DNA from 3 places in the Streptococcus caledonicus genome. Region 1 is predicted to be linked to each of the others. Evidence: predicted binding sites of a transcription regulator. Region 1 holds the regulator's gene; each other region holds the start of a gene.
The links. The regulator Rex, encoded in region 1, represses fermentation and respiration genes when NADH is low (regulators of the CRP and FNR family bind a similar motif). The targets are predictions, from matches to a motif close to TTGTGAANTANTTCACAA.
Positions count from the first base shown of each region.

Region 2: a site for Rex is predicted at 8,315-8,332, ahead of adhP (alcohol dehydrogenase AdhP). Genes of this name have one in related genera too.
Region 3: a site for Rex is predicted at 7,615-7,632, ahead of ACFPQ3_RS08340 (iron-containing alcohol dehydrogenase). Genes of this name have one in related genera too.

Region 1 covers NZ_JBHSOJ010000015.1:263,543-274,061, forward strand. Annotated here, with positions in the region: gene ACFPQ3_RS03145 (RluA family pseudouridine synthase) at 1-807, opposite strand, end outside; gene ACFPQ3_RS03150 (NAD kinase) at 797-1,633, opposite strand; gene yjbM (GTP diphosphokinase) at 1,608-2,279, opposite strand; gene ACFPQ3_RS03160 (CYTH domain-containing protein) at 2,577-3,152, shown strand; gene ACFPQ3_RS03165 (ribose-phosphate diphosphokinase) at 3,519-4,475, shown strand; gene ACFPQ3_RS03170 (cysteine desulfurase family protein) at 4,479-5,591, shown strand; gene ACFPQ3_RS03175 (DUF1831 domain-containing protein) at 5,677-6,024, shown strand; gene ACFPQ3_RS03180 (redox-sensing transcriptional repressor Rex) at 6,376-7,014, shown strand; gene ACFPQ3_RS03185 (gamma-glutamyl-gamma-aminobutyrate hydrolase family protein) at 7,889-8,590, shown strand; gene radC (RadC family protein) at 8,587-9,267, opposite strand; gene ACFPQ3_RS03195 (Fur family transcriptional regulator) at 9,331-9,780, opposite strand; partial or broken gene ACFPQ3_RS03200 (ATP-binding cassette domain-containing protein) at 10,252-10,519, opposite strand, start outside.
Region 2 covers NZ_JBHSOJ010000017.1:60,735-71,603, reverse strand. Annotated here, with positions in the region: gene ACFPQ3_RS08020 (MATE family efflux transporter) at 187-1,452, opposite strand; gene thrC (threonine synthase) at 1,513-3,000, opposite strand; partial or broken gene ACFPQ3_RS08010 (MFS transporter) at 3,088-3,387, opposite strand; partial or broken gene ACFPQ3_RS08005 (MFS transporter) at 3,366-3,560, opposite strand; gene ACFPQ3_RS08000 (YSIRK-type signal peptide-containing protein) at 4,521-6,995, opposite strand; gene adhP (alcohol dehydrogenase AdhP) at 7,243-8,259, opposite strand; gene adhE (bifunctional acetaldehyde-CoA/alcohol dehydrogenase) at 8,620-10,869, opposite strand, start outside.
Region 3 covers NZ_JBHSOJ010000022.1:10,695-21,563, reverse strand. Annotated here, with positions in the region: gene ACFPQ3_RS08375 (ABC transporter ATP-binding protein) at 1-242, opposite strand, end outside; gene ACFPQ3_RS08370 (branched-chain amino acid ABC transporter permease) at 245-1,195, opposite strand; gene ACFPQ3_RS08365 (branched-chain amino acid ABC transporter permease) at 1,198-2,067, opposite strand; gene ACFPQ3_RS08360 (ABC transporter substrate-binding protein) at 2,207-3,364, opposite strand; gene ACFPQ3_RS08355 (DUF2129 domain-containing protein) at 3,471-3,743, opposite strand; partial or broken gene ACFPQ3_RS08350 (ATP-dependent Clp protease proteolytic subunit) at 4,022-4,615, opposite strand; gene upp (uracil phosphoribosyltransferase) at 4,927-5,556, opposite strand; gene ACFPQ3_RS08340 (iron-containing alcohol dehydrogenase) at 6,325-7,476, opposite strand; gene rhaD (rhamnulose-1-phosphate aldolase) at 7,695-8,516, opposite strand; gene rhaA (L-rhamnose isomerase) at 8,713-9,969, opposite strand; gene rhaB (rhamnulokinase) at 9,982-10,869, opposite strand, start outside.

The DNA of each region.
Region 1 (10,519 bases):
GTTAAAAGATAGATAATGGCAATGCAACGCTTGCCTTTCAATCCCATAACTCATTGAACCACCATAAAGATCATCTCCTAAAAGCGGTTGGCCAATATGAGAAAAATGAACGCGAATCTGATGTGTCCGTCCGGTGTGAAGTTGAATATCAACTAATTTCACCTTTCCATAACGCGCAACAACTTTATACGAGGTATGTGCATATTTCCCAGACGGGTGGACACAGCGTGTAATAATAGAATTCTCTGGCCGCGCAATAGGGGCAATTATTTCTCCTTCATCAGGCAAATCACCTTCACCTGCTACCAAAGCATAATAACGCTTTTCAATGACCTTTTTCTGTAACTGTTTATCCAATCTTGCATGAGCATAGCCATGTTTTGCAAAAAGCATCAGACCACTGGTATCTTTATCCAAACGCGTCACAATATGGACTTGTTTATTAGGGTAATTTTGAGACAAATAATATCCTTTAACACGATTGGCCATGGTATGGGAGTGTAAAATACTCGGAATACTAGCAATGCCATGCGGTTTATTGAGGATAATAAAATGATCATCTTCTGACACAATCTCTATGGGTTTATATATCGGTTCAAGACTTCCATTTAAATCTTCTTCATTGGGAATCTCAATGGTTACCACATCTCCATTCTTTAGGACAAAGATAGCATTTTCTTCCTTACCGTTTACCCAGATATTTCCACCTTTAAACTTAATTTTAGCTAACAAGGCTTTCGAGACATCGTGTTCTTTCAGAAGACTTTTGACCTGACACGGTCTATGGGCAATATATTCAAATTTCATGTTCTTCTCCAACAAAAGCATCTTTTACACGTTGCCAAAAGCTCGTGTGGCGTGGAGTCGCTACAAAACTGATTTTCGCTTGGTCAATTTCGTAAGTCACATGTTGCACATTGCGATGATGGTAAGTTTTATTATCCACAGTTAATACATAGGCCCCTACACGCTTAGGAACAATTTCAATAAGATCTTTCTTTGGAACAATAATCGGACTTCCAATAGTACGGTAAACACGATTATTTAAGCTAGCAATCTCAGTCAATTGCAAAGCTTCTACCGTTGGATGAAGAATAGCTCCTCCCAACGATTTATTATAGGCTGTTGAACCGGTTGGTGTAGAGACAGCCAAACCATCGCCACGAAATCGTTCAAGAAGGACATGATTAACCAACACATCTGCTACCATTGTTTTTTCAAGACGCTTAATCGTAGCTTCATTTAAAGCGCGAGAGGTCACCACTCTACCATCAGATAAGGTTAAGGAAACCTTTAATATAGGATAGGATACCTTTTCACCACGATCTTCACGAAGATTACGTAACAATTCTTCTACTTCAAAATCACGATAATCAGTATAAAAACCCAAATGTCCGGTGTGCACACCTACAAAACGGACACGTTCTAACTCTTTTTCATACGCATGAAAAGCAGATAAGAGCATCCCATCTCCTCCGATGGAAATCACAATATCGGGATTGCGTTTTGTTAAATAAAAGTTAGGATCGTCACGTAAAGCTTTAAAAATCTTATCAGCAACCCGTCGACTTTGCGGTTTGCCATTAGCAATAATTGCTACTTTAGTGTTATCGGTATAATTCATCTGTGTCATCACTATTACCCACTCCGTCACTCAATTTTCTATTATCGTGGTCAAATAACAGTTGCGCCTCACGGATATCTTCACGGATTTTCCGCATTTCTTCATCTAACTCAAAGGCAATTTTAGCAGTTATCTCCAAACGACGTTTAATTTCATTTGGAAAATCACCACGGTATTTATAGTTTAGCGAATGCTCAATAGTTGCCCAAAAATTCATCGCCAACGTGCGAATTTGAATCTCTGCTAAAACAGTCTTAGGCCCATCTATAGTATTCACTGGATAAGATATCACAACATGATATGAACGATACCCACTCATTTTCATATGATTGATATAATCTCGTTCACGAACAACTGTCATATCCGTCCTGTGACGAAGCAACCCTAAAACCTCATCAATATCATCTACAAATTGCACCATGATACGAAGTCCAGCAATATCTTCCACTTCTTCAGCCATATTTTCAAAAGCGATACCTCTGCGGACTAATTTTTCTTGGATACTTTCAATTGATTTAACACGCCCTGTGACAAATTCAATGGGAGAGTGACGATTTTGCTTACGAAATTGCTTACGGATGCCTCGTAATTTTATTTTTAGTTCACCAACTGTTTGAATATAAGGATCAAGAAAACTTTCCCAGTCAAAATTCATATTATTAAGATGTTAGGATGGCCTACCTTGGTTCATTTGCTTTCATATTTTAATTCAATCCGATTACTTTTGTGAGACAAGCTATCATTCTCCTCAGTATAAACCTTTAAAATTGGATTGCTTAGCTTAAACCATCCTAAGTTCAGTTGTAGAAATCAACTGAACACTCCTTTCTAGTGCTCCAGCACTCACTTCGTCACTCATTCTTGTCAAAAAGCTAACTTTTAGCTAAAATGAACATAGTCATTTAATTATAACATAAAATTCAGAATTTTTAGAGAAAGAAAAATAATAAACATGACAGTTCTTGAAATCGAATACAAAACTTTACTTAATCAAGATGAATTTAATCGCCTCGAAAGTAGATTAGCACATGTCAAACCTATCACTCAAACGAATTACTATTTTGACACTTCTGACTTTGTTCTAAAAGCACATCGTATGTCCTTACGTATCAGAACCTTTTCAGACAAGGCAGAACTGACATTAAAAATTCCGCAGGAAGTTGGGAATGTCGAACATAATCAGACTCTGCTATTACCAGAAGCCAAGGAAGCCATAAAAACAGCAATTCTCCCTAACGGAGAAATTAAAACTCTTTTAGTTCAAAAAGGAATTCCTCTCGAAGAACTTCTAGTATTAGGACATTTAACAACCATCCGCCGTGAATCGCAAACCTCTATTGGCCTACTTGCTTTGGATTATAATCAATATGCCGGGCTCAAAGATTATGAATTGGAACTTGAAGTCTTGGATGCTGAAAAAGGCAAAATAGATTTTGATAACTTTTTGGAGCAACATAATATTGACTTTAAATATGCGAAAAGTAAAGTTGCCCGTTTTACATCAACGTTAAAAAAGAATGACCAATAGTATTAAATACTTGATTTTAAGTTTTTGGTCTCTCATATTCACCTCAAAATATCAGCATGAAAGAACGAAAAACCATCCTTATTTCTTTTTAGGATGAAAAAGTATTTTACTAAAACTGTCCAGTGAACAGTTTTAGACGAAGCTTAGAAAACAGAGAGCCATAGGGAATCATGACTTCTATCCCACGCTCAATAAACACAACTTTCCAAAATTCAAATGATTAGAAGAAACAATTATTTCATACTAAGACTAATAATCTGTGCATAAGAACTTAATTTTTCTCTAGTTATACCATGCTTTTTATCTTTTTTTTTGGTAGAATAGTAACCGTAAAACTTTCATGTTACTTTAAGAAGGAGCCTTAAAATGTCCGACAAACAAATGAAACTTTTTTCTCTCTCATCAAATAAAGAAATTGCTGAACAGATTGCTAAAGCTGTAGGGGTACCTCTTAGCAAGCTATCTTCACGCCAATTTGCAGATGGTGAAATTATGGTGAACTTAGAAGAAAGTGTTCGTGGTATTGACGTTTATCTCATCCAATCAACAAGCTATCCTGTTAACGATAATCTTTGGGAACTACTCATAGCTATTGATGCTTGTAAACGTGCCAGCGCCCACTCTGTAACAGTTGTCATGCCATACTTTGGTTACTCACGTCAAGATCGTGTTGCTGCACAACGTGAACCAATTACTGCAAAATTAGTTGCCAATATGTTGGTAAAAGCTGGCGTTGAGCGCGTTGTAACACTTGATCTCCATGCTATTCAAGTGCAAGGCTTCTTTGATATCCCAGTAGATAACTTATTCACTGTTCCACTTTTTGCCAAACATTATATTGATAAAGGTTTAACTGGTTCAGATGTTGTCGTTGTTAGTCCAAAAAACTCTGGCATTAAACGTGCTCGTAGCTTAGCTGAATACCTTGATGCCCCAATTGCTATCATTGATTATGCTCAAGATGACAGCCAGCGTGAAGAAGGTTACATCATTGGAGATGTCACAGGGAAAAAAGCTATCTTGATTGATGATATCCTAAATACAGGTAAAACTTTTGCAGAAGCTGCCAAAATTGTTGAACGTGACGGTGCGGTTGACATTTATGCTGTAGCTAGTCACGGTTTATTTGCTGGTGGTGCTGCTGACATTTTGGATCTTGCACCAATTAAGGAAATCCTTGTAACAGACTCTGTTCTGACAAAAGAACGTACACCAAATAAAATTAAGTATCTTCCAGCAAGTGAGCTCCTCGGTGAAGCCCTTGTCCGTATCCACGAGCATCAACCAGTAAGCCCACTCTTTGCATATAAACCTGGTAAGTAAACAATGATTTATTTTGACAATGCTGCAACTACTCCTTTAACTCCTTCTGTGATTGAAGCAATGACTTCAGTAATGGCAGAGCAGTTCGGCAATCCTTCTAGCTTACATACTTTTGGACGAAAAGCTAAACAATTATTACGCCATTATCGCTATGCTATTGCTCAAAGCTTAAAAACAGACGAGAAAAATATTATCTTTACTTCTGGCGGTACGGAGAGTAACAACACCGCTATTATCGGCTATGCATTAGCTAATCAAGAAAAAGGGAAACACCTGATTACTACAGCTACCGAACACCACTCTGTGTTACAAGCCATGTCTTATCTTGAAAAACGTTTTGGGTTTGAAGTCACTTATCTAAAACCTAGTAAAGGTCACATAACTGCGCAACAAGTTAGGGACGCCCTTCGTCCCGATACCTTATTAGTATCCATTATGCATGCTAATAACGAAACTGGAGACCTTAATCCCATTCCTGAAATTGGTCACCTTTTAAGTCAACATTCGGCTGTTTTTCATGTTGATGCCGTTCAAACAGTTGGAAAAATTACTGTATTACCAGACGATTGGCAAATTGACTTCTTATCTGCCTCTGCTCATAAATTTCATGGCCCTAAAGGGGTTGGCTTTCTTTATGCTAAGACCAATCACTTTGATAATCTCTTACATGGTGGTGATCAAGAAGATAAACGGCGTGCATCAACAGAAAATATGATTTCTTTAGCTGGTATGGCTACTGCGCTGACTGAAGCTACCAATCAGCTACATGAAAACCTCAACCATATTCATCACATTCGCCAAGCTTTTCTAACAGAACTGGAAGGCTTAGATTATTACATCAATTCAGGAAACGATTCCTTATCACATGTGTTAAATATTGGTTTTCCTAATGGTAATAATGGACTGCTGCTAACACAACTAGATTTAGCTGGATTTGCAGTCTCAACTGGTTCAGCTTGTACTGCTGGCGCTGTCACTCCAAGTCATGTGTTAACAAGTTACTATGGTGAAAGTTCTCCAAGACTTCGCGAATCCATTCGAATCAGTTTTGGAGAACAAAACACTGTTAAAGAAGCTCAGCTATTAGCACAACAATTAAAAAAATTATTAGCATAGCAACTACATTATGAAAGGAAATGGGTATGGAAAACATAAAAAATCGTGTCATTTCTTATGTCATCTATATCTTAAATAATTGATTATGGCTTTTGAAAAAGAAATTCATTTAACAGACTGTCGTTTTTCTTATGCGATTAGTCCTAAAATAAAAAAATACACTCTTCGTGATACAACTTTTATGCAAAATAAGGTTGGAAATTACGAATTGAATCGCCTTTTAGAAATTATTCCAAATTCTGGGGATGGTTTCCCATTAAAAATTACGATTAATAAAGATTTAACTGCTTTCAAACTTACTATTACAGATAAATCTGGGCTTCGTCTTGTCAATATCTTCAAAAATGAAGAACATAAAATTATGCAGGACAAATTTTACTTTTTGATGGATAGTTTAGTTGAACGCGATATCTTTACCAAACTAGAAGTCTAAATCAATAGGATAGTTCCTCCGATTCACTAGTAATCTTAAGGAACTGTCCTCATATTTTCATTCTTTCTTACTATTTGACGTTTTTCTATTGTCTTTTTTAAATTCTTATATGTTGATTTTTTCACAAAGTTTCATTATAATAAGAATAGACTAAACATGAAAAAAGAGATTGAGACAAAAGTCATGATTTCGAAGTCTTGACCATCACAGTCGTATAGGATGGCCGCTAACGACTGTGTAGAAAAGTTTTGGGACTCCCAATCAACTACTGCATCTATCTGCTATTACTATCAAAAAGAGATGATTGAGATATTTTTGTTCCAACCTCAATTATTTTAGAAAGAGACAACTATGTTAGAAAAAAATATTCCAAATGCAACTGCTAAACGACTAGCTTTATATTACCGAATTTTTAAACGCCTCCATGCTGATAAAGTTGCTAAAGCTAGCTCTCAACAAATCGCTGATGCTATGGGAATTGATCCTGCGACTGTTCGTCGAGACTTTTCTTATTTTGGCGAACTCGGACGTCGTGGTTTTGGTTACGATACTCAAAAATTAATGAATTTCTTCGCAGAATTACTAGGAGACCATTCTACAACTAATGTCATGTTAGTTGGTGTAGGTAATATCGGTCGTGCTTTGTTACACTATCGTTTCCATGATCGCAACAAAATGCAAATTGCCCTTGCTTTTGATACTGATGACAATGAATTAGTTGGCACAAAAACAGGGGATGGGATTCCTATTTATGGTATCTCAAGTCTTAAACATCATATTGCTAATACACATGTAGAAACTGCTATTTTAACTGTTCCTTCAACTAAAGCTCAAGAAGTGGCTGATATCCTCGTTGATGCAGGAATCCGTGGTATCTTAAGCTTTTCACCAGTTAATCTCCAAGTTCCTGAAAATGTTGTTGTGCAATATGTAGACTTAACAAGTGAACTTCAAACGTTACTCTACTTTATGAATAATCAAGATAAATAAATCAATAGCCGAGGAGAATACTTGACTCCTCAGCTATTTTTTTATATTATCAGATTACTTGTTTTTTCATTATATAGTAAATTAGATTTAATACTTATTTCAAAATCAAAACGATACATTGTTGGCTTTTTTAGGAGCTATTCCTTAGCTGTGGGTGCAAACAATCTCCTGCGAGTTCTATTTTTTGGGGGGCGAGTCTTATTGCTTTTTAATTTCCAAGCAACAGCTTCAATCAGTCTTAAAGTCTGTTAACTCTCCATCCTATCGCCCTAGGATCCTTCTTCTAGAGCTTTCACCGCAGCACAAAGTCTTCACAATCATAGTAATTTTGTTACCTTGGATACTGTTGTCTCTAATCGGAAAACGACAAACTCCATCCTCGGTAAGTGGTTAAAATCATAACAGCTTTCTGCTATGGAAAGGAAACTTGAAAGGGTAGGGCCTTTCAAGTGAGCCATGAAACCAAAGGTTTGTTGACGTGCTAACCATATGAGGAGAGCAGGAGAAAAATGTTTTTGTCTATGTCTAATTTTGATTTTTATAGAGTATAAAATGGAACTCCGCAAGAGATTGTGACGCTGACTTCGCTAGCACCATTTCTTACCTCCAAAGGTCTCCCAGACTTTTGGAGCAGCCCCACACCACATTAAAATAAGTACTAATAAAATCTAAATCACTATAATTATAAAGAAGAAGGTCGTTCTAAATCACAACAAAGTAAAGGACCAGAAGCATCACAAAAGTACAACAAGATAACTCTGTATTATTTTTAGTACTAAAATGCATCACTGTGAATCACATTATCACGGTAGTAAAATAAAACTGCTAATACCTTCCTCAAATCTCTTATGAAAAGACTAGAAAGTGAGTTCTTATGTCAAAACAACCTATTATTGGAATTGCTGCTAATCAACGTCAAGTGGAATTAGATACCCTTCCCTGGACCTATGTCCCTTCAGGATTTCCTAATGCGATTATTGAAGCCGGTGGACTTCCTCTTGTTCTACCTATTAACAAACCCGAAATGGCGAAACATTACATCAGCATGATTGATAAGCTTATTCTGACAGGTGGACAAAATGTTAACCCTGCCTATTATCATGAAGAAAAAGACCCCAATGCTGAAGATGATTACTTCAGAGAGCGAGACGAATTTGAAATAGCTTTAGTTAAAGAAGCCATTTTACAAAAGAAACCTATTTTTGCCGTTTGCCGAGGCATGCAGCTCATAAATGTTATTTTAGGTGGTAGTCTACATCAAAATATTCCAAATCACTGGCAAAAAGAAGACGCAGATATTATTACTCAAACAATGACTGTTACTGAGGATAGCCTTTTTTCTCATATCTATGAAACACATACTGGGATTAATTCTTACCATCGACAAGCCATAAAAGAGCTAGCACCAGCGCTAAAAGTTATTGCAAGTTCTCCTGAAGATGGAATTATTGAAGCCGTTGAATCTACTAACCCTGATCTTCGTTATCTTGGTGTCCAATGGCATCCTGAACTACTAGTTTATAGCGATAAAGATCACAGTCAAAAACTCTTCGATTTTATTGTAAATGAGCTTTAAAGATTATCTGTCTCCTCACGAAAACTAAAATACTCATTTCTTCCAACAATAAGATGATCTAGAAAAACTACCCCTAGATCGTCACAACAACGCTTAAGTTTATCTGTAAAATGAAAATCATTTTCACTTGGTTCTGTTACTCCAGATGGATGATTGTGAATAACAATTAAAGATGTTGCCATATGTTTACAAGCATAATGTAAAATTTCTCTAGGTTCTGCAACTGACCGTCTAACCGTACCAATAAATATGGTTTTTTGAGCAATAAGTCTATTTTGTGTATCTAAATAGAGAGCTACCAAATGCTCTTGTTTCTTATCTCCTAATTCGAGCATCATTCGTCGTGCTAATCGTTCACTGGACATGATGCGCTCCTGTTTTTCAACTTCTGCTGTCTGAATACGATTAGCTAACTCTATCATGGCTTTTAATTCGATAGATTTTACTCGCCCAATGCCTGAAATATTTTGTAATTCCTCAAGAGAAAGCTGCCGCAAATCAGCTAAACTACTCAAATTCTTTAAAATTGAATTAGCCAAAGAAAGGACATGTTCCTTCTTCGTCCCTGTACGTAAACAAATGGCTAAAAGTTCTTGATTACTGAGATGTTCTGCTCCTTCTGCGCTTAATCGTTCGCGGGGAAGCATGGCTTGTTCTTTAAATTGAATACTATACATGATGACCTCCTAACTAATTATTCGCATATATAAGAAAAAAAGACTTTCAAGTGAAGTCTTTTTCTATTTTTTTAGGGAACAAGCAGGGCAAACACCATAAATTAAAAATTGATTTTTAGTAACTTGATAACCAGTCTTTTGCTCTGCTTCTTTTACTAAAAGAGAAGTATCAGCATCCATAAAATCTGTGATGTTACCACAAATCTCACAAACCACATGAAGGTGGTCATGCCCCATAAAATCAAAATAAGTCGTATTATCGTTACTTACTTTAACCTCAGAGACGAAGCCTTCTTCAATCAAAATTCTTAAATTATTATAAACAGTCGCTAAGCTCATATGAGTATACTGGTCCTGTAAATCATGAAAAATTTGCTCTGCACTAGGATGATGATGAGCTTCAATCATGTAGGCTATAATGGCTTTCCGTGTTTCTGTCAGACGAATTTGCTTTCCTTTCAAGTGAGCTAAGACTTGCTCATAGGTTTCCTGATGATGGGGGTCTACCGAAATTTGAAACAAACCTTAAACTCCTTTCAAACTACTACTGTCCCATTATACCAAAAAAACTATAACTCTACCATTCCTAAAACTCAACAGACATGCCTAGACTTGAAACAATTATTTTAGTTAGAATGATAGAACCAGTCTCTTTCAACATTTTTCTGTCGTACAATCTACAAACAGTACAGATTCCCTTGAATTACTTAGACAATGGTTCAGTTTTAAAATAACCCTGCGTTTAAAAATAATAATCCCATTTAAGATAAATTGTTTCAGTTACCATTCATTTCCCTTCAATAGATACTTATTCCATAATATTTTATTGTTGGTATTTTCTGCGATCAATGCAGGCGGCGAAGTCACTATAACTAGTGCTTTTCTAGTTGTGAAAACACTAAAGTGGCCAAGTTTTAGTGCGCTAGGGGTGAAAATATCCAGTAGAGTTTGACAATCTCTCCAGACTATCGAAGCCTGTCGCTAAGAAACAAGAGAGTGACAGTCGCCTAAGCTAGCCAAGTCCTGCATCACGGTCAATACTTCACCAACCATTTCAGGATCAAGCGCTGATGTCGGCTTATCAAATAACATCACATCGGGATCCATAGCTAACCCATGTGCAATCGCAATCCGTTGTTGCTGACCGCCTGATAAATTTTGTGGAAAAGCAGACACTTTTTCAGGTAATCCTACCTTGTCCAACAACATCATAGCTTTTGTTTTTGCCTCCTCCTTGGGCATCCCTTTGGTT
Region 2 (10,869 bases), on a different contig from region 1:
ACCATAATAGTTTAACAAAAATCTCCTGCTGTTGCAAGAGATTTAATGCGATTTTTTATTTTTTTGGCTTATTTTTTAACCTTGCTCTCACTTCTCTTAAAAAGTCAGAATTATCTTCGAAAATTTTCGTGTGATTTGTTCAAATGTATTAAACTGAACTCATCGTTTTAATCAATTTTTCGAGTGTTAGTTTTGATATCCCTGTCTTCTATAGATATAACTTAATACTAGCCATCTAAAGAGATTGTCCAAAATCGTTGCTATCCATACACCCACAAATCCCATCTTTAAAACAGTAACACTTAGATAAGTACATAGAACTCTGACACACCACATTCCTATAGTTGTCGCGTGGAAAGGGAGTTTGGCATTTCCTACCCCCTGCCAGACCGCTGTATAAACTAAAGTCCCCGCAGTAGCTACTGTTCCTAAAAACGACGCCAACAATACTAGCTCGCTTGTTTCTGAAGCTCTGCTATTTTCCGTAAAAAATGAAATAAGAATTGGGCCAAAGGCCAAAACCAAACCACTTATAAGAAGCATAAAAATCAAGGATAGGGCATAGGCCGTCCTTATCAACCGTTTTCTATCTGCATCAGATAATATTCCTATTAGAATAACTACTGCTGTCGCAATCGAAACACCTGGTAGATAGTTAAACTGAGTAAGAGTTTCTCCAATTGCATTTCCAGATACTACTGTCGTTCCTAAGGGGATAATCATCGAAAGAACGACAATATCTCCTGCCCTCATCATCAAGCGCTCCCCTGCCGCTGGTAAGCTCAGGCTCAATAATTCTCTATTGATTTCCCAAGACCAAGGCTGAGCAGACCAGAGAGTTGGAAGCTGTTTAGCAAGAATTATAATCCCTATAAAACGCGATAAAACCGTCGCTACCGCAACACCAGTAATCCCAAAATCCCAAACAAATACCGATAAAGCTGATAAAAGAGCATTTAAAATATTCGTTGTCAAACTAACATACATCGGTATTCTGGGACTTCCTTGAGAACGTAGGATAGCTCCAAGACTAGTCAGCAAACCTAAACTAATTGCCCCACCCCCAACAATAGCAAAATACCGATTCGCAGCTAAAAGAACCTCTCCCTTGACACCTAATAACGGCCAGATAAAATGACTTCCAAATATGGCTAAGATACTTAGAAAACTGCTAAGCAAAACTGTCAATATAACTGCCTGCCTTTGATAGAAAAGTAGTTTTTTAGAATCTCTTCGATTACGGGCAATCTGACTTGAAATAGCTGTTCCTAAAGCAATAAAGAGAGCTTGGTAAACCGCTAGTAAATTAGTAGCTACCGATACTCCGGAGATAGCAATAAGACCAAGCTGAGCTATTAAATAACTATCAACAACTCCCATAAGGGTCTGCAAGAGATTTTCTGCCATCGCTGGTAGAGCAATGGAGAGGATTTTTTTTGAATACTTGAACATGCTTTTATTATATAGAAAAAAACACTGAGAAAGCAACTCTCAGTGTTTAAAATCACAAGACTATTCCAATCCTAGATAGGTTTCCACAGCTTGTTGCATATCACTTATCGCAACAACAGTTGTGTGACGAACTTCAGCTGTTTCCAGACCATTTACTGCTGAAGGAATAGCAACTTTAGATAGGTCATGTAATTTTTGAACCGCTGTGAAGTCATCACCTGAATCTTCTCCTGTCACAGCCTCGATAGCCACACGTGGGAATTTATAAGGGCTGGCCGTTGAAGCAATGATTGTTGGCGTGAGGTCATTTGTTCTAGCAACATACCTTTGGTAAACCGCAGAGGCGACAGCTGTATGAGGATCTTCAATGTACTTACTTTCTTCGTACACACGTTTAATCTCAAGAGCAGTTTCTTCCTCCGTTGCATACCCTGCTTCAAAAAGGTCAAGAATAGACTGGTCAACATCAGACAAGGTATATTCTCCTGCAGTCGCTAAGTTTTCCATCAAAGCCTTGGTTTTCGCTGCGCTATTGCCCACCAAATGGAAAATGAGACGCTCTAAGTTTGACGATACTAAGATGTCCATTGACGGACTCGTCGTCACTTTAAAGTCACGTTTTTTGTCGTAAGTCCCCGTTGTAAAGAAGTCTGTTAAGACCTTATTCTCATTTGACGCACAGATGAGTTTCCCTACCGGTACCCCAATTTCACGTGCATAATAAGCCGCCAAAATATTCCCAAAGTTACCAGTTGGCACCGTGATGTTAATCTTTTCACCGTTGGTGATGTGGCCCGCTTTAACCAGCTGAGCATAGGCATAAACATAGTAAACGACTTGCGGCACCAAGCGACCAATGTTCATTGAGTTCGCTGATGAGAATTGAGCGTTATGCGCTAGCAATTTTTCACGCAAATCTGCATCATTAAACATGCGCTTCACATCTGTCTGAGCATCATCAAAGTTTCCATCAATAGCAACCACATGCGTATTGGCACCTGTCTGTGTAGTCATCTGTAATTCTTGGATTTTTGATACGCCGTCTTTTGGATAAAAGACAATAATATCTGTTCCCGGAACATCAGAGAAACCTGCCATAGCAGCTTTACCAGTATCTCCTGAAGTCGCTGTTAAAATGACGATTTTGTTGTCAACACCTTGTTTTTTTGCTGATGTTGTTAGCAAGTAAGGTAAGATTGATAGGGCCATGTCTTTAAAGGCAATGGTTGACCCATGGAAAAGTTCCAGATTGTACTGATTACCCAACTTGACAACAGGGGCAATAACTACTGTGTCAAATTTTTCATCGTAGGCTGAGGCGATACAGTAGTCAAGCTCTTCTTCACTAAAATCATCCAAGAAAGTCGAAAGAACTAGCTTTGCAACCTCTTGATAAGATGCATCTTTTAATTGTTCAAAATCAAGAGTGAGTTCTGGCAAAGCAACAGGTGTAAATAAACCACCATCTGTGGCTAAACCTTGCAAAATTGCTTGGCTAGCAGTTACTTTATTATTCTCATCGCGAGTTGATTGATAAACTAGGGTCATTGGATATCCTCATTTGTTGATAATGTTTTGTCTATTTTACCATAATTACCAGAAAATTGAAGCAAATATCTTTTTCAATTGGGTTTTCTAACTCAAGAATGAGTCAGCTCCCAATGTTTTGTATTGATGCGTTTTGAGGCTGGTAATGAAGAACATAGCCACCAAACTAACCAGGTAAAGACTGGCCGGGAAAAGCGTCACTGTCGAAGGACCTGACACATCTACATCTAAGAGTATTCCAATAATCACCGAGGAAAAGCCTCCGATTGATCGACTGACATTTGAGATAATATTGTTGGCTGTTGAGCGAATGTGGTGGTAAAGGCGAGTAATCATAGCACCGTAGCCTGCAAACATCCCATTTACAAAGAAGCCGATAACATTCCCAAATTAGTGATGGTAGCAATCCAACCTGCCTGAGTCCCTGAAATTGCCAAATCTGCAATGATACTAGACATCGAAAATGATAAGAACATAACATTTAAATCATCTGTTCCAGACGCCACAATGGCAGAGGCAAGCGCACGTTGATTGTTTTTATCGAGTTTTAACCCCAACATAGTATTCCTCCTTTAATGCTAGCTCTTTGTCTGCCTTTATTAAATTGGAACCTACTCTATAAGAAAAGAGTTTGGGATAAAATATCTCAACCTTCTTTTTTTGATATGCGACGTCTAGCGCCTAAAAAGAGTACGACTTAACAAGACACCACTACTTTAACATAATGAAAAAGTAGTGAGGACTTTCTCCCGTCGGAGATTTCCTCACTACTAATCTTAGTATGTTTGATAGCAATAACAGATTAACGCAGTGTTGATAGGCGGTCTGTAGGTTGACACTTCTCTCCCTTTCAAGTGTCCACCTAAAATAGTCCACTGGACTATTTTAGTACCACACAATCGTTAGCAGCCATCCTATACGAATGTGATGAATGTCGTTCATCTTATTTATTTCCAACCTCCAAAGGTTTCCCAGACCTTTAGAGCTGTGCGGATGTGGGAGTGAAAGTGTCCAGTGGACAGTCTCAGCCTGAGCTTAGAGACCAGAGAGAGAGGGAAAGTCAAGACTTCGACATCATGACTTCTGCCCCACTCTCAGTGAAAGTCTCATCAAAAACCATGACTTATTAACAAAACAAGACTTCTTTTTTAGATTAACTTCCATGTCTCACAAGACATCATTAAAGTTATTCGCAATTTTTAATAGTTTATGATCATTTAGATGTCTTGGCAATGGGTTTGCTGAAATTTTTGAGAAATGTTCGTCGGATATAGCTAAGAAGTCAGACATTAGCTCAGTTGCTTCGTGTAAGAGCAGGAGAAACCTCAAAGCGCTGTTAAAGCATTCATTCCTATTCCTTTTATATCTTTTAAGGTAACAGATTTGCATCTACGCCCATTCTATGACTACTGTCAATATACCGTGTACTGTTCTAAAAGGTTATAAGAGCTAGTTCTATACCTAAATTTTATCCCAAAAGGAAGAAATAAGAAGGAATAAGCCGTTTACAAAGAGCTCTTTTAATCTTTTTTCTTTTGATAGATAGCACCTAACAAGCCTAAAAGACTGCCTCCTAGCCAAGTTAATGCTGACGGCAAGTCACCTGTAGCCGGTAACTGCTTGACCTGTTGAGGTTGAGCCATAGTTGTTGCATTAGAAATAGCTGATGTCATTGGTACTTTCGGTTTCTGTAGATTTTCAGGATTCTGTGATAACTCTGAACTCTTTTGAGTTTCAGACTTACTTGGAACTTCTGGACTCTTTTGAGTTTCGGACTTACTTGGAGCCTCTGGACTCTTTTGAGTTTCGGACTTACTTGGAGCCTCTGGACTCTTTTGAGTTTCGGACTTACTTGGAGCCTCTGGACTCTTTTGAGTTTCAGACTTACTTGGAACCTCTGGACTCTTTTGAGTTTCGGACTTACTTGGAACCTCTGGACTCTTTTGCGATTCTGATTTTTGTGGCTCTTCCGATTTCTCTGGGGTTGCAGGATTCTGTGGTACCTCTGTTTCTGGGAAGAATGGTTTTTCCTCATGCAGTTCAGGCTCTATCTTCTCAACTTTTCGCGTAAAGGTCAAGGTGACGCGCTTGATATATGACTTCTTATCTTTATCCTCATCCTCTTGTTTGAACACGTCATAGCCTTCTGCACCATCTTCCAATTCTTTGACACGATCTTCCAGTTTTTTCTTATCGTAGAAAGGAGTCTCTACCTGTTGACGATTTCCTTCTTCACCTGAAATAACTCTCAACAGATATTTTTCTTTGTAGAAATGAAGAAGCACACGCTTATCTGTTTGGAATCTTTCCACATAAGGGTAGTGTCCAGATTTGTAAGCCTCAATCGTTTCCTTTATCTTTTCTTCCAATTTTTCTGGTGAACCATAGAAAGGATAGCCAATCTGCTCTTTATCGGTACGTAGGAAAATAGCATAAGCACTGTCTAAAAAGCCCATTATCAGTTTTTCTTCTGAAAGACCCTGTTTAGAGCTTCCCAAATCTAATCCTCTTGGCTTATGTGTAGACGAATCCGGAGTTGCTTTAGGCGCTTCTGTTTCTGGGAAGAATGGTTTTTCCTCATGCAGTTCAGGATCTATCTTCTTCTCAACTTTTCGCGTAAAGGTCAAGGTAACACGTTTAACATCTGACTCTTGATCCTTATCTTCTTGCCTAAGAATATCGAAATCTGTTGCGCTATCTTCCAATTCTTTGACACGATCTTCTAGTTTTTTCTTATCGTAGAAAGGAGTCTCTACCTGTTGACGACTTCCTTCTTCACCTGAAATAACTCTCAACAGATATTTTTCTTTGTAGAAATGAAGAAGCACACGCTTATCTGTTTGGAATCTTTCCACATAAGGGTAGTGTCCAGATTTGTAAGCCTCTATCGTTTCCTTTAATTTTTCTTCCAATTCTTTTTGTGAACCATAGAAGGGATAGTTAATCCACTCTTTATCCGTATATAAGAAAATAGTGTAAGTATCTTTTAGAAGCTTCGCCACCAGTTCCTCTTCTGTTAGTTTGGGTGCAAACGGAATTTTCTCAGACTCTGGCAACGGAGTAGTCTTAGGGGTAGGTGTGGACTCAGGGGTCTTTTCTGATGACTTAGGCATAGGCGCTGGTGATAGTGTAGAGTCTGGCATAGGAGCCTTTTCTAGCTCTGGAGCTGGAGTAACCTCAGGAGCGGGGATGGACTCCGGAGTTTCCCCTGGCAATTGTAAAACCTGTTCCTCCGATTCGCCATCTTTACTCTTTGATTTAGCAGTGACTTGCGTTCCTTTTCCAAGACGGTCAAGCGGAATAATCCATTGACCTGAAGTTGAATCAACCTTAATCGGTACACCACTTCCTCTAAGGTTCCATTTTTTATCTACTTTGTCAGCATCAATTGAGATATAGGTAGGGTCCTCACCCTCCTCTGGTATAACAACAGCTGAAACGTTTACAGCCGTTACATCCCCTTCTGGCGGCGTCACAGTGACCGCCTCCTCTCCAAGTTCCAACTTCGGAGGAGCAGGAGAAATAATCTCTTGTGATTTCGGTTGCTCTTCGGGTATTTTGGGTGTTGGCACCGGACTAGTCTCGGGAGCTAGACTTGCCTTAGGAGCAGGTGTAGACTCAGGGGTCTTTTCCGACTCTTTTTGCTCCTTTCCCTCTGACTCTTTAGGAAATTCTGGCAATTCAACTTTAGATGTTAGAACACCTGGCCAGTCTGATTCCGGACTTCCAGGAGGAAAGCTGTCATAAATCCCTCGACCCTCCCCATCCAAAATAAGAACATGTCCTTCACCTAGTGGCTGTGAGTACTCTGACTCATCCCAATCCTCATCTCCATCAATAAGTTGCCATTGACTTTCTGAACTTTCAAGTCCACTTAACTCTTCTGCCATAGCGACACTTGTTCCTGTCAAAAGAAGAGCCCCGACAAGGACAGAAGCTACGCCTCCCTTTAGTTTGCGAAGACTGTAGTACTCTTTTTTATTTTTTACTATCACGTGATTTTTCCTTTCTTCTGTGACACTATCCTTTTGGATAAAATTATCTTAACTACTAGTTAGTTTAAATCAAAAAAACAGATATAGCTATCTCGTTCGAGTATTCTTTATCTGTTTTCTATCTATATTCCATTATTAAGAATTAGACAAAATAAAATGGTTTAGAATCAACGTTTTTTGACGACGTTACTCTAAACCATTTACTATTTTTTAGACGTTTTGCCCAAATTCTAGTTAGATTAATCTATTATCTAGTAAAATCTAAAACTTTACGCCCTTGAATCTTACCTTCTTCCATTTCTTGGAAAACATCTGGAGCCGTTTCTACTGGCACCGTTTCTACAACAGGTACAACCAAACCTTGCGCACCAAATTCAAAAGCTTCTTCTAAATCTTTACGAGTACCTACAAGTGATCCAACAACACGAATACCATCAAGAACTGTCTTAACAATACTCAATTCCATGTATTCTGATGGAAGACCAACTGCTACAACAGTTCCACCTGCGCGAACACTATCAATAGCTTGGTTAAAGGCTACTTTAGAAACAGCTGTTACAACAACACCATGACAACCACCTGTTTTTTCTTGAATATAAGCAGCCACATCATCTACTTCTTTACCGTTAACAGTTAAGTCAGCTCCTACTTCTTTGGCAAGTTCAAGTTTATCAGCATTAATATCAACTGCTACAACATGAGCATTGAACACCTTTTTAGCATACTGTACAGCAAGATTGCCTAGACCGCCTGCACCATAAATGGCAATCCACTGACCCGGAGCAGCTCCTGCTTCCTTAATCGCTTTGTAAGTTGTTACACCTGCACAGGTAATTGATGATGCTTGTGCTGGATCCAGACCTTCTGGCACTTTTACGGCATAGTCAGCTGTAACAACCGCATACTCACTCATACCTCCATCTACTGAGTAACCAGCATTTTTTACAGAACGGCAAAGTGTTTCACGTCCAGTAGTACAGTACTCACAATGACCACAACCTTCAAAGAACCAAGCAATTGAAACACGGTCTCCAACCTTAAGTGAAGTTACTCCTTCACCCAATTCTGTAACAATACCAATACCTTCATGTCCAAGAATACGTCCAGGTACTTGTCCAAAATCACCATGAGCAACATGAAGGTCTGTATGGCATACACCACAGTACTCCACTTTTACCAGAGCTTCTCCATGACCGACTCTTGGAAGTTCATGTTCTACAACTTCAACGCCTGTACTTGCTTGATTTACTACTACTGCTTTCATAAATGCCTCCAAAAATATTTTTTATGTTCAATTAAAGAAATCGCTTACATATAAATTGTAAACGAATTCACAAAAAAAGTCAAGATGATTTTCAGATTTTTTTCTGAAAATATAATTAACTGGTTATGTATTTTATTAGAATAAGTTTTTAGACTATTTCCTAAATAGGATAGATTGACTTAGTAGCATCGAAGCCAGATGATATCTCATTAGTTTTATTGTGATTATTATATTAATTTTTGAAATATGGACAGCCTTTGAGCATAACATCACCGAAGATTTAACATTATCGACCTGATGCAAAAAAAGAAGAGAAAGCTCTTCAATGACAGCATTCTCTTCTAAAGTTCTCTGATAATACTATTTTAAACGACCTGGACGTTCTTCGTAACCATAGTAAGCATCTTCAATAATTTCTTGCATATGATCAACCATTGGAAGGCGTGGGTTTGCTGGTGAACATTGATCTTCATAAGCAAGTAGAGCAAGTTCACGAGAATATTCCTTCAATTCTTTTTCATCAATTCCTTGATCACGCAAGTTCATTTTAATACCAAGGCGACAACCAAGATCATATACCGCTTTTGCATAAGAAGCAACTGCTTCTTCTGGTGTAGACGCTGGCAAGCCTAACATTCTTGCAATATCTTGATATTTTTCATCAGCACGGTAGTAATTATATTTAGGCCATGTTGCAGTTTTGGCAGGACGTGTACCATTGTATCGAATAACATATGGTAACAAAATAGCATTTGTACGACCATGAACCGTGTGGAAACGAGCACCAATTTTATGTGCCATTGAGTGTGAAATACCTAAAAATGCGTTAGCAAAAGCCATACCAGCCATAGTTGAAGCATTATGCATTTTCTCACGAGATTCAAAATCAGCATTCTTAACAGAGCTTTCTAGGTATTCAAATACAATCTTAATTGCTTGAAGTGCCAAACCGTCTGTAAAGTCATTGGCCATTTGTGATACATAAGCTTCTGTCGCATGTGTCAAGACATCCATACCTGTATCAGCAGCAACAAAATCAGGAACCGTCATAACAAGCGCTGGGTCAACAATCGCAATTGTTGGTGTCAATGAGTAATCGGCAATTGGGTATTTACGATTATTGGCCTTATCCGAAATAACAGCAAATGGTGTTACTTCTGAACCAGTACCAGACGTTGTTGGGATGGCAATGAATTTTGTTTTCTTACCAAGTTCAGGGAATTTGAAGGCACGTTTACGGATGTCCATGAATTTTTGAACTAAGTCATGGAAGTCAACTTCTGGTTGTTCATAGAAGAGCCACATTACTTTCGCTGCGTCCATTGGCGAACCACCACCTAGGGCAATAACTGTATCTGGTTTAAATTGACGCATCAATTCAGTACCTTTCATAACAGTCGTAATATCTGGATCTGGCTCAACCTCTGCAAAGATTTGATACGTTACATGATTGCGGCGAAGATGCAATTGTTCAAGGATACGGTCTAAGAATCCAAATTCAACCATTGATTTGTCTGTGACAATCATCACACGTTCAACATCACGACATTTTTGAAGGTATTGGATAGAGTCACGTTCGAAGTATGTTTTTGAAGGAACTTTAAACCATTGCATATTATTTCTACGTCTTCCTACTTTTTTGATATTCAAGAGATTGACAGCACTAACGTTGTCACCAACTGAGTTGCGGCCGTATGATCCACAGCCTAATGTCAAGGATGGCAAGAAGGCATTGTAAACATCACCAATACCACCAAAAGTAGACGGAGAGTTCCAAATCACACGAATGGCACGAACACGTGTTCCGAATTCTTTAGCAAGAGCTTCATCATTTGTATGAATAGCTGCTGAGTGACCAAGACCGTGGAATTCAACCATTTGACGTGCTTTTTCAAGACCATCTTCTGTTGATTCAGCTTTCAATACTGCAATAACTGGTGACAATTTTTCACGAGTCAATGGCTCTTTTTCACCCACTTCAGCACATTCTGCTGCTAAAATATTTGTTCCTTCTGGAACGGTGAAACCTGCTTGTTCTGCAATCCAAGTTGCTGGCTTACCAACGATATCTGGATTTAATTTAGCTCCGGCACAGTTTTTACTTTTAGCTTTGACACCAAAGCAAAATTCTTCAAGAAGAGCCTTTTCTTTTTTATTGACAAAATAAGTGTGATAAGATTTGAACTCTGCTATAAACTCATCATAAACTTCTTTATCAATGATAACTGCTTGTTCAGAAGCACAAACCATACCGTTATCAAATGACTTAGACATCACAATATCATGAGCTGCTTGACGGATGTTAGCTGATTTTTCAACATAAGCAGGAACATTACCAGCTCCTACCCCAAGTGCAGGTTTACCACATGAATAAGCCGCCTTAACCATCGCATTACCACCGGTTGCAAGGATTGTTGCAATGCCATCATGATTCATCAAAGCATTTGTTGCTTCAAGAGAGGGTTTTTCAATCCATTGCACACAGTTTTCTGGAGCTCCTGCTGCAATTGCTGCGTCGCGTACAATCTGTGCTGCATGAGCTGATGATTCTTGCGCTGATGGGTGGAAAGCAAAAACAATTGGATTACGAGTTTTCAATGCAATCAATGA
Region 3 (10,869 bases), on a different contig from region 1:
GATAGACCGAGCGCAGCAATTTTATAAGGAGCTTTCCCATTTAACAAAATACCATCAAGAGTTACTGAACCTTCAGATGGCTCATAAACACCTGTCAAAAGGTTAAAGAGAGTCGTTTTACCAGCACCATTAGGACCGATAAGGCCAACTAATTCCCCTTCATTGAGTTCCATAGTCACATCACCGACAGCAGTCAGACCACCAAAATTTTTCGTTAGGTTTTTAACTTCAAGAAGTGCCATACTTATTTGCCCTCCTTAATTTTTGTAAAGAATTTTGAAAACATCAATTCTTTAGTTCCCAATAAACCGCCTGGTCGGAAAACCATCACCAAAATCAATGCTAGTGAATAGATAATCATTCGGATGTCAGCAAATGAGGCTAAGTACATATTTAAAATACCAAGCACCACCGCAGCAATAATTGTCCCCGTAATAGAACCAATGCCACCAAGGACCGCAATAATAAGATACTCAATAGATTTCATCAAAGCAAAATCTTTAGGAACAATTGTTCCAATATAGCCAACATAGAGAGAGCCTGCAATGGCTGACATCATAGCTGCTAGAACAAAGACCATAACCTTAATTTTAGTAGTATTTACACCCATTGATTCTCCTGCAATTTCATCCTCTCGAACAGAAATGACACTTCGACCAATTGGACTTCTTAAAAAGTTCAAAACTAATACTGTCAGCAAAACAACAAAGATAAAGACAACAGGCCAAGTTGTAAAAGGAAGAATTCCAGACATACCGGCTGCACCATTTGTCAATGTTCCACCGTTGACAATAGCAATACGAATAATCTCGGCGACACCAAGAGTCGCAATGGCAAGATAATCCCCTTTTAAACGAAGGGTTGGTAAACCAACTACTAGTGCCACCAAAGCTGCAACAAGTGCCCCAACAAGCATAGAGATATAAAATCCTCCATAAGTTGGCATTGTTTTAGTTAAAATAGCTGTCGTATAAGCACCAATAGCCATAAAACCCGCTTGACCAAGCGAGAATTGACCAGAGAATCCAAGAACTAAATTAGTTCCCAAAGCCATAATCATAGAGATACCAATTCCCATTAAGATTTGGACATAGTAGAGGCCAATTAAACCAGTACTTACAAACATAGATAAAATCCCGTAAATAGCTAGAACAAGAACGAGCCAAGCTAGAATAGGTTTTAAATTTTTCTTCATGCTTACACCTTCTCTTTCACATTTTTACCAAGGATTCCTGCTGGACGAACCAAAAGAATCAAAATTAAAATCACATACACAACAGCATCTTTATAGGTTGAAATACCAAGAACGTAAGTAAATGTTTCTAATATACCAATTACAACACCTCCTAGAGCAGCTCCAGGAATAATTCCAATTCCTCCAAGTACTGCGGCTACAAAGGATTTAATCCCAGGAGCCATCCCCATAAGTGGTTCGATTGAGTTGTAATAAAGACCAATTAGGACACCAGCCGCTCCAGCCAAAGCTGAACCAAGAGCGAAAGTAAAACTGATTGTTGTGTTGACATTTATCCCCATCAACTGAGCTGCATCACCATCAACAGAAACAGCACGCATAGCTTTACCCATCTTAGTTTTCTTAACAATAAATTGCAAACCAATCATAAGTATCAAAGAGGTTACTAAAATAATGATTTGATGACTATCAATTGTAAAAGCACTAAAATCGTAACGAACCTTTTCAATAACTTGAGGGAATGCACGTTTTTCACTTCCAACAAAATATTGCATGCCATATTCCAAAAGGAAGGACACACCAATCGCAGTAATTAGTGCAGCTATTTTTGTTGAATTCCGCAAGGGACGATAGGCTAAAAATTCAATCAACATCCCAATACATGCTGTTATCATCATTGTTAACACTAAAGCGATAAAGAAATTTATCTGGAGGGTGTTGATAAGATAATAACCAATGAAGGCACCTAGCATATAGATATCTCCATGAGCAAAGTTAATCAACTTTAATATTCCATAAACCATGGTATAACCCAAAGCTAGGAGGGCATACACACTTCCTAGAATTAAACCATTGACCAATTGTTGGATCATCTGTTTATTTACCAATCTTTCTATAAAATAACAATATCTGGGAAGACAGTTTGCTTCCCAGATTAATATAACTTCTTTTTCAGTGATATGCAAGAAGGATGAATTAACAAATTCCTTTCTTACATTCAAACTAATATGACTAGTCAGCTTTTACGACTGTTGAAGAAGTCACTTTACCATCAGTCAAGCCAATCATAACGGCTGATTTTACTGGGTTATGTGTCTCATCAATTGTCATTGTTCCTGTTACACCTTCAAAATCTTTAACTTTAGCAATATTTGCTGCAATATCTTTAGATGTTTTAGCACCTTCAGCAGCACTCACTGCTAAATAGACTGCATCATACGAAAGTGCTGCAAACATTGAAGGTTCTTCACCATATTTTGCTTTATAGGCTTTAACAAACGCTGCTGCTTTATCAGAAGCTTCAGCTGAGAAACCTGAAATATAGAAAACGTTATCAACATTGTTAGCGCCGGCTAATTCAATCATACGACTATCCGCTAAACCATCAGAACCTACGATTGCTTTCTCAATTCCCATCTCACGAGCTTGTTTAATAATTGAACCCGCTTCTTCATAGTAACCTGGCATAACAATCACTTCATAGTCAGCTGATTTGATTTTTGAAAGAGCTGCTTGGAAATCCGTATCTTTAGCTGCAAAGGTTTCTTCAATGACGATATCACCTTTATATTTTTCTTTAAATACTTCTGCAATTCCTTTAGAGTAATCCGAAGAATTATCATAATAAAGAACAACTTTCTTAGCTTTTAACGTATTTGTCACATAGTTAGATAAAACAGCACCTTGATAGCTATCAATAAAGGTTGTACGGAAAACATATTCATTAACCTTACCATCTGCACCAATTGTCAGAGAATCTTGTGTTCCTGAAGGTGTAACCATCGGAACACCCGCAGATGTAATATTTGGAATAGTTGCTGCAACTGCACCAGATGTAGCAGGTCCTACCATGACATTAACTTTATTCTCTGTTACTAATTTAGTCGCTACAGTTGCAGCCTCAGCATTTTCAGATTTATTATCTTGGGTAACGACTTCTAATTTCTCGCCTGTTGCCTTTAGTTCTTCTATAGCAAGTTCGGCACCATTTTTTTCTGCAGTACCATATGCTGCTGTACTACCTGATAATTCAAAATTAAGGCCAATCTTCAAAGTATCTCCAACTTCCGTTCCTAATGCCGAGGAGCCAGCTGATGGTGCCGCACCACAGGCAGCAAGAACTACTGAACTTGTAAAAGCAAGCATTCCAAATGTTAATTTTTTCTTCACGAGATATACTCCTTAATAATTTCTAAAATTTAATACTGTACAAGTATACTGAATTATCTGAAAATTTGCAACACTTTTATCTCAATTTTTATATTTTTTGTCTCTTTTATTTAGTTGCTAATTCTTCTACTTTTTTGGAAAGGCTTCCAACAAAATTCTGATCAATTTTTTGCAAGTGAGATGGCAAAACACGCTTTACAAATTTTTGTTTTTCAATCATTGGGATAAGATCATTCACATCTGTTGTATTCACATAGAGGAGAACATAACGCAATTTTTTGGAATGGTAAAAAATATCACCAAATTTATTTAATTTACGAGCATCACGATTATAGTAAAGATACACTGCTAAACTCATTCGTTCTTGTTTTTCAAACATGATTTTTCCTTTCTACCTTATTTTTACACTAGTCATTATTGACTGCACCTGTCATATCGTTTTTATTGGCACATATTTTATCGGCTGCTACGGCCGGATTCCCTTTGACAATAAAGTTTAGTGAGGCTGAATGTGTTGTACTCTTGGCATCATTAGGGGCAATCAGTAATAAATCTGTTGATTTTCAAAATGTATACTCCCAATAATACAACACTTTTATTGTACCATAATTCCAAATCCGCAACAGCAAAAAAGCAGGGAACCCCTGCTTTGGCAACTTAATTTAAATTATTATTTTCCATGATAGCATCAATGAACCCATATTTAAGCGTCTCTTCTGCGCTCATCCAGTAATCACGTTCAGCATCTTTATGAACTTGCTTAATGGTTTTACCAGAATTGTCTGCCAAGATTTTTTCCAAGCGGTTACGTGTTTTGAGTAGGTGTTCTGCTGCAATAGCCATATCTGTCTGTTGGGTCCCTCCACCAGTCCCCCCCATAGGTTGGTGGATCATATACTCAGCATTTGGAAGCATAAAGCGTTTACCTTTGGCACCTGATGAGGCAATGACAGTTCCCATTGAGGCCGCCATCCCCATAACTATAGTTTGCACATCAGCCTTGATAAAGTTCATTGTATCAACAATCGCAAGCCCTGCTGACACTGAACCGCCTGGTGTATTTACATAAAGGTAAATATCCTTTGTATGGTCTTGCGCATCTAAAAATAATAGCTGGGCAATCACTGAGTTCGCCATATTATCCTCAACTGGACCTGTTAACATAATAATACGGTCTTTTAAAAGACGTGAATAAATATCATAAGAACGCTCACCGCGTGAAGTTTGCTCAATAACTACAGGAATCATAGTTTTCCTCTTTTCTTCTTATTTCTTAATGCTATTATATGCTTTTAGTCAGCAAAGGTCAAATAAAAAAACTTATTTTTAGCACTCATTTCACAAGAGTGCTAAAACACTTGAAAATGAAAGAGCAAACCCAATTGCCCCTTCTCATATTGATGATATAATCAACCCCAATTCTTCTCGGCTTAGCAACACGAAGAACTCTAAGCAATCATTTTTTATCATCCTCAAATTCTGACGACTGACCTAAATAATAGGTCGCCCGAACCTCGTTGTTCTCTAGTTTTCAAACAACGACCTAAATAGGTCACACAGACCTATTTAGTCCCAAAGAGTCGGTCGCCAGCATCTCCAAGCCCTGGGACGATGTAGCTTTGTTCATTTAGTTTTTCATCAAGGGCTGCTGTATAGATATCAATGTCTGGATGCGCAGCTCTGAGTTTTGCAACTCCTTCTGGCGCAGCTACTAAGCAGACAAATTTAATATTAGTAGCACCGCGTTTTTTCAATGAATCAACACCTAAAATAGCTGAACCACCTGTCGCAAGCATTGGGTCAACTAAGAAGACCTGACGTTGCTCAATATCTTCTGGAAGTTTCACTAAGTATTCAACCGGCTCAAGTGTTTCCTCATCACGGTACATTCCGATGTGTCCCACTTTTGCGGCTGGGACAAGACTCAAAAGACCATCAACCATACCGATACCCGCACGCAAAATTGGAACGATTGCTAATTTTTTACCAGCCAACTGCTTTTGAATAGTTTTTGTAATCGGCGTCTCGATTTCAACATCTTCAAGTGGAAGATCACGCCATACTTCATACCCCATGAGCATAGCAATTTCATTAACTAACTCACGAAAGTCTTTCGTAGAAGTCGTTGTACGACGTAAAATAGACAACTTATGCTGAATTAGTGGATGTGCAATAACTTGGAAATTTCCCATGAGAGAACCTCTTTCTATATACGTTTATGTTTAACATTATAGCAAAAAAGTAAGCGGTTGACCATTATTTTTGTAAAACTAGCCATGCCGTACACAGGAGAGAATTTCACAAAATAAGTTCCACTTTAATTTCTCAAATAGATATTAAAAGTGATTCGATACTATACATACCTGCTTGTTCAAATCTGTCAAGAAACTCTACAGATAAAAACTTTTCTTAATTATTTCGACGAACAATAATAAATGCATAAATGTTTTAAAATACTGTTATCTTATAATAAAAATCTCTCCCTATCCGAAGCAGTTCAGACAAGAAGAGTAATTACATTTATTATTGGCAAGGAAAAGTGTTCTAACTTCTGACCTTTTAATGTGGAGAGAATTTGATGCAGTAGTTATACTCATTTAAAATCAAAATATGATAACTTATATTCACAATTTTTTGGACAGTTAGTCTTATGTTTTAGGGATGCTCCAAGAGTCTAGGAGCCCTTTGGAGGTTAAAATAAAGCCAGCAAAGCCGGCGTCAAAACCTCCTAACGCAGTTCCACTGCTATTTTTAAACCTAATATCTCCGTTAGCTTTTTAGTTTTAAAGCTAACCTGACAATTGGCAGAATATAGTCAATCGTCTTTTGACCACGGTCTCAACTGTCTGTGTTGAGCGACCTTATATTCTCTTTTTAAGCTGACGCAAAAAACTTTAACTTGTGATAGTGGGATAGAAGTCAAGACTTCTATCCCACTATCATGACAAACCATATTCTCTTTAGAACAATTCTTTATAAAAAGCAATTGTTTCTTCAAGAGTTGGCATGAATGGGTTACCTGGTGCACAGGCATCAATTAGGGCATTCTTAGAGAGATATTCAAAATCAAAATCTTCTTCCTTGATATCTAATTCTGTCAATTTTTTAGGAATACCAACTGTTTCTGATAAGCGTTCAATGTTGGCAATGGCAAAATCTGCACATTCCTCATCTGTTTTACCTTCTGTGACAAATCCAAAGGCTTTGGCAACATCACGGAAAGCTACTGGCACCCGTTTAGCATTTTCACGTTCAATAATTGGTAATAACATCGCACAACAAACACCGTGTGGCAAGTGATAAACAGCACCTAATTGGTGGGCCATAGAATGGACATAACCAAGACCAGCATTATTGAAAGACATACCACCAAGGAAAATCGCATTTACCATTGCCTCACGTGCTTCAATATCCTGACCATTTTCAACGGCACGAGGTAAGAATTCATTGATTAACTCAATAGCACCGATTGACAATTTCTTCGTCACGCCATAAGCACCTGGGGTAACAAGGGCTTCAATAGCATGTGTCAATGCATCCATACCAGTTGCTGCTGTCAACGCTGCTGGTTTAGAAAGCATAAGTTCTGGGTCATTAACTGACATTAGCGCAAGACTGTTTTTATCTACCATAACCATTTTGACTTTGCGTTCTTCATCAGTAATAACATAGTTAATGGTAATTTCAGCCGAAGTTCCAGCTGTTGTATTGATTGCAACAACTGGTAGCCCTTTATTATCAGATTTATGGAGACCTTCAAGCTCTTGTGGAGTTTTATCATTTGTTGCCATGACTGAGATACAGCTAGCAGCATCTTGAGGTGAACCTCCACCAACTGAAACAATAAAATCACAGTCATTTTCTTTCAACACTGCAAGACCATCATAAACATTTTTAGTTGATGGGTTCGGATCGACATCTTCAAAGACGACGTAAGCAATACCTGCTGCATCAAGCGGTGCAGTCACTTTAGGCAGAATATCACTACCAGCAATAAAATGGTCAGTGACGACTAAAGCTTTCTTGAAACCAAGTTCAGCAACATGGGCACCAAATTCATTGATAACACCACGACCAATAAGGTTGACTGAAGGGACATAAAAAGTTGACATAAGAGACTCCTTTATTTTAAATACAATATGAATAAATGTTTATCTATAAATAATTAAAAATTTCAAAGCTATTTATAGATTTTTTGTAATCGTTTTCTTCTTTATTTTATTATTAATCTAGCCAAAACACAAGAAATTTTGTTGATTTTTTCACATATTTTTTCAAAAAGTTAAGAGCCTAACTGCCCTTAACCCATTATTTAAACACGCTTCAATATTTACAGGTCAAGAAACCCTGCATGTGGTGTTTGTCCAAAATAATCTGCAATTTCTTGCAATTCTTGATCTGTAATTTCTTGAAGTATTTGACCACCTTGCGCACCAACTTGAGAAAAAATCATAGCAGCTTTTTCGATAACTTCAACAAGACCATAGGTTTCATCAAGTGAAACTCCCGAAGCAAACAAACCATGATGTGGCCAAAGGACTGCTTGGAATTCTGACATTTTTGCTGCTGTCGCTTCACCAATAGCATTTGTACCTGGGGTCATGTAAGGAATCACCCCAATGCCTTCTGGAAAGACGACGATTGATTCTGCCTGCATTTTCCAAAGAATACGTGATAAATGACGTTCATCCAAAGGTTGTGTAAAGCTCATCGCGATCAGGTTTGTTGGATGACAATGGAAAACAACGCGTTGCTCAGGATTCACTTTGAGCCGCTCAATATGACTGAGCAAATGGCTTGGAAACTCTGACGTTGGTTTACCACCGTCTTCAAATCCCCAAACGACATCATAAGATTTACCATCTTCAGAAATTTTAACAAGACCGAGGTCCAATGTTGGACGGTCATACACATTACGAAAGTAACGCCCAGTCCCTGTTACCAAGTAATAAAAACCAGCAATAGCCGAAGCATTAAAGCCAAGTTCATAAGTCGCTTTGACCTCTGAAACATCTTCAAAACCTTCTACTTCCTCTGCTAAAAGTCGATAAGAAACGTTACCACCATTACGCTCATCCCAATACCGAAGATAAGACTCGCGCGTCACCTCACGCATGTTTTTAACAAATGATGAATCAACAAATTTTGTCATTTTTCTGATACTAGAGGGAATTTACGGACAGAGCGAAAATAGGAGATTTTCCTCTAGTAGAATCTATCATTTTCGCAGAGTCCATAACTCGAGTTCAACGACTCGAACCCCTTTATTTCCTTTCCTTTTTATGTTTGAACCCTTTGCTAAGCCTTGCAGACGAGTTCAATTTCTTTCAGCTATTTTATTAAGCCTTTTAACGCGTTGCTAAGATTTCTTTTTCGTATGCTTGCACTTCTTTAAGCCAATCAAGACCTACTGGAACGCCATTTTGCTCACAGAAATAATTCCATACATCCGCATATGGGAAATCTTTGAGTTCTTCTGTATAAGCCAAACGTGCCGTGAAATCAAATTTATTTTCCAATTCTTTCAATTCTGCAGTTGGTTCAAGCATGGCTTTCAAAAGTGCTTTTTGAGTGTTTCTGGTACCGATAACCCAAGCAGCCACACGATTGATTGTCGCATCAAAGAAATCAAGTCCAATAACGGTCTTATCAAGTAGATTGTTACGAACAATTTCTTTAGCAATGTCCTGCAATTCATCATCCATAATGACAACGTGGTCAGAATCCCAACGCACTGGACGTGACACATGGAGCATCAAGTTCTTTTCACTAAAGAGTGACAATGAAGACAATTTATTTGAAATCACTTCTGTTGGATGGAAATGCCCAGCATCTAACAAAATCGCTTTATTGCGTGTCAAACCATAACCCATGTAAAATTCATGCGAACCCACGGTATAAGCTTCTGCACCAAGCCCAAAGAGTTTACTTTCAACGGTATCAACATTATACGCTTCATCAATTTCTTCTGAGAAAATGGCATCAAGCGATTCCATGAGACGTTTGCGAGGAGATAGGCGGTCAACTGGATTATCTTTGAAACCATCCGGAACCCAGAAGTTCGTGTAGCAAGTTTGACCAAGCTCTTTTCCAAAATATTCAGCAACACGGCGACTGCGTTTTCCGTGTTCAATCCAGTAATCACGGACTTCCTTGTCAGGGTGAGAAAGTGTGAAACCATCTTTCATCATTGGGTGTGAGAAGAACGTTGGATTGAAATCTAGTCCAAGACCTTGTTCTTTTGCCCAAACAACCCATTTTTCAAAGTGTTTTGGCTCAATCTCATTCAAATCTACCGTCTCATCCGTATCAAGATAAATGGCATGAAGATTCAATTTGTGTTTTCCAGGAATGAGAGAATAAGCCTTTTCGAGGTCCGCACGTAATTCATCTGGCGTACGAGCTGCTCCAGGATAATTTCCTGTTGACATGATACCACCGGTCAACTCTCCGTCTGGATTAAGGAAACCTTTTACATCGTCTCCTTGCCAGCAATGCATTGAGATTTTGACCTCTTGCAATTGTTTCAAAACGGCATCTGTGTCTACACCGATGCTAGCGTATGTTGCTTTTGCTTCTTGATAGCGTTGTTCTACTGTTGTCATCTTATTCTCCTATTAAAATACTAATTTTTGATATTGTTTCAAGTGATCTCGGTCTGCAATAGGCTGTGGTTCATAGCGGTCGAATGCTTGATTTTTGGACAACCAAGCTCGCGCTTCTGCCAGATTTTCTAATTCACCAGACGAAATCATTTGTACCATAATATTTCCAATAGCTGTCGCTTCGCTTGGGCCTGCGATAACTGGTTTTCCGATAACGTCTGCCGTTAATTGGTTAAGGAGTTTCACGTTGCTACCACCACCAACGATATGAAGTACTTCCAACTCTTTTCCTGTCAGACGTTCTAACACCTTCCATTCATGGGCATAAGCCAATGCTAGGTTGGAATACACGCACATGACTAATTCGCCTACTGTTTTTGGAACAATTTGGTTGCTCTCACGACAAGCAGCTTGAATCTCTTCAATCATATTCTTTGGATTGGTGAAACGGTCATCATTGAGATTGATATACTGCAAGAACGGCTCTACCTGATAGGTCTGCTCTGCCATTTCTGCAAAAGAATACTGATAATCCAACATTCGAGCAATTTCTTGAACAGCCCACATGCCAGTAATGTTTTTGAGGAAGCGGTAAGTTTTGTAGGCTCCCCATTCATTGGTATAATTTTCCTCAAAAGCAGGTTGAGTTGCCAACGGTTCGCTATTTTCTACACCAATGAGAGACCAGGTGCCACTTGAGATATAAGCCCAATTCTCTGAGGTCGCTGGAACTCCAACAACTGCTGAGCCTGTATCATGAGTTGCTACGGCAATCACCCGTGCTTTAGGCAAATCATAGGTCTCATGAAGTTCTGGTAAGATTTCTCCAATAACTGTTCCTGTTTCCATTAACTCAGGCAATTGATCAAGAGAAACTCCAGCCACATCCAGCAAGTCTTT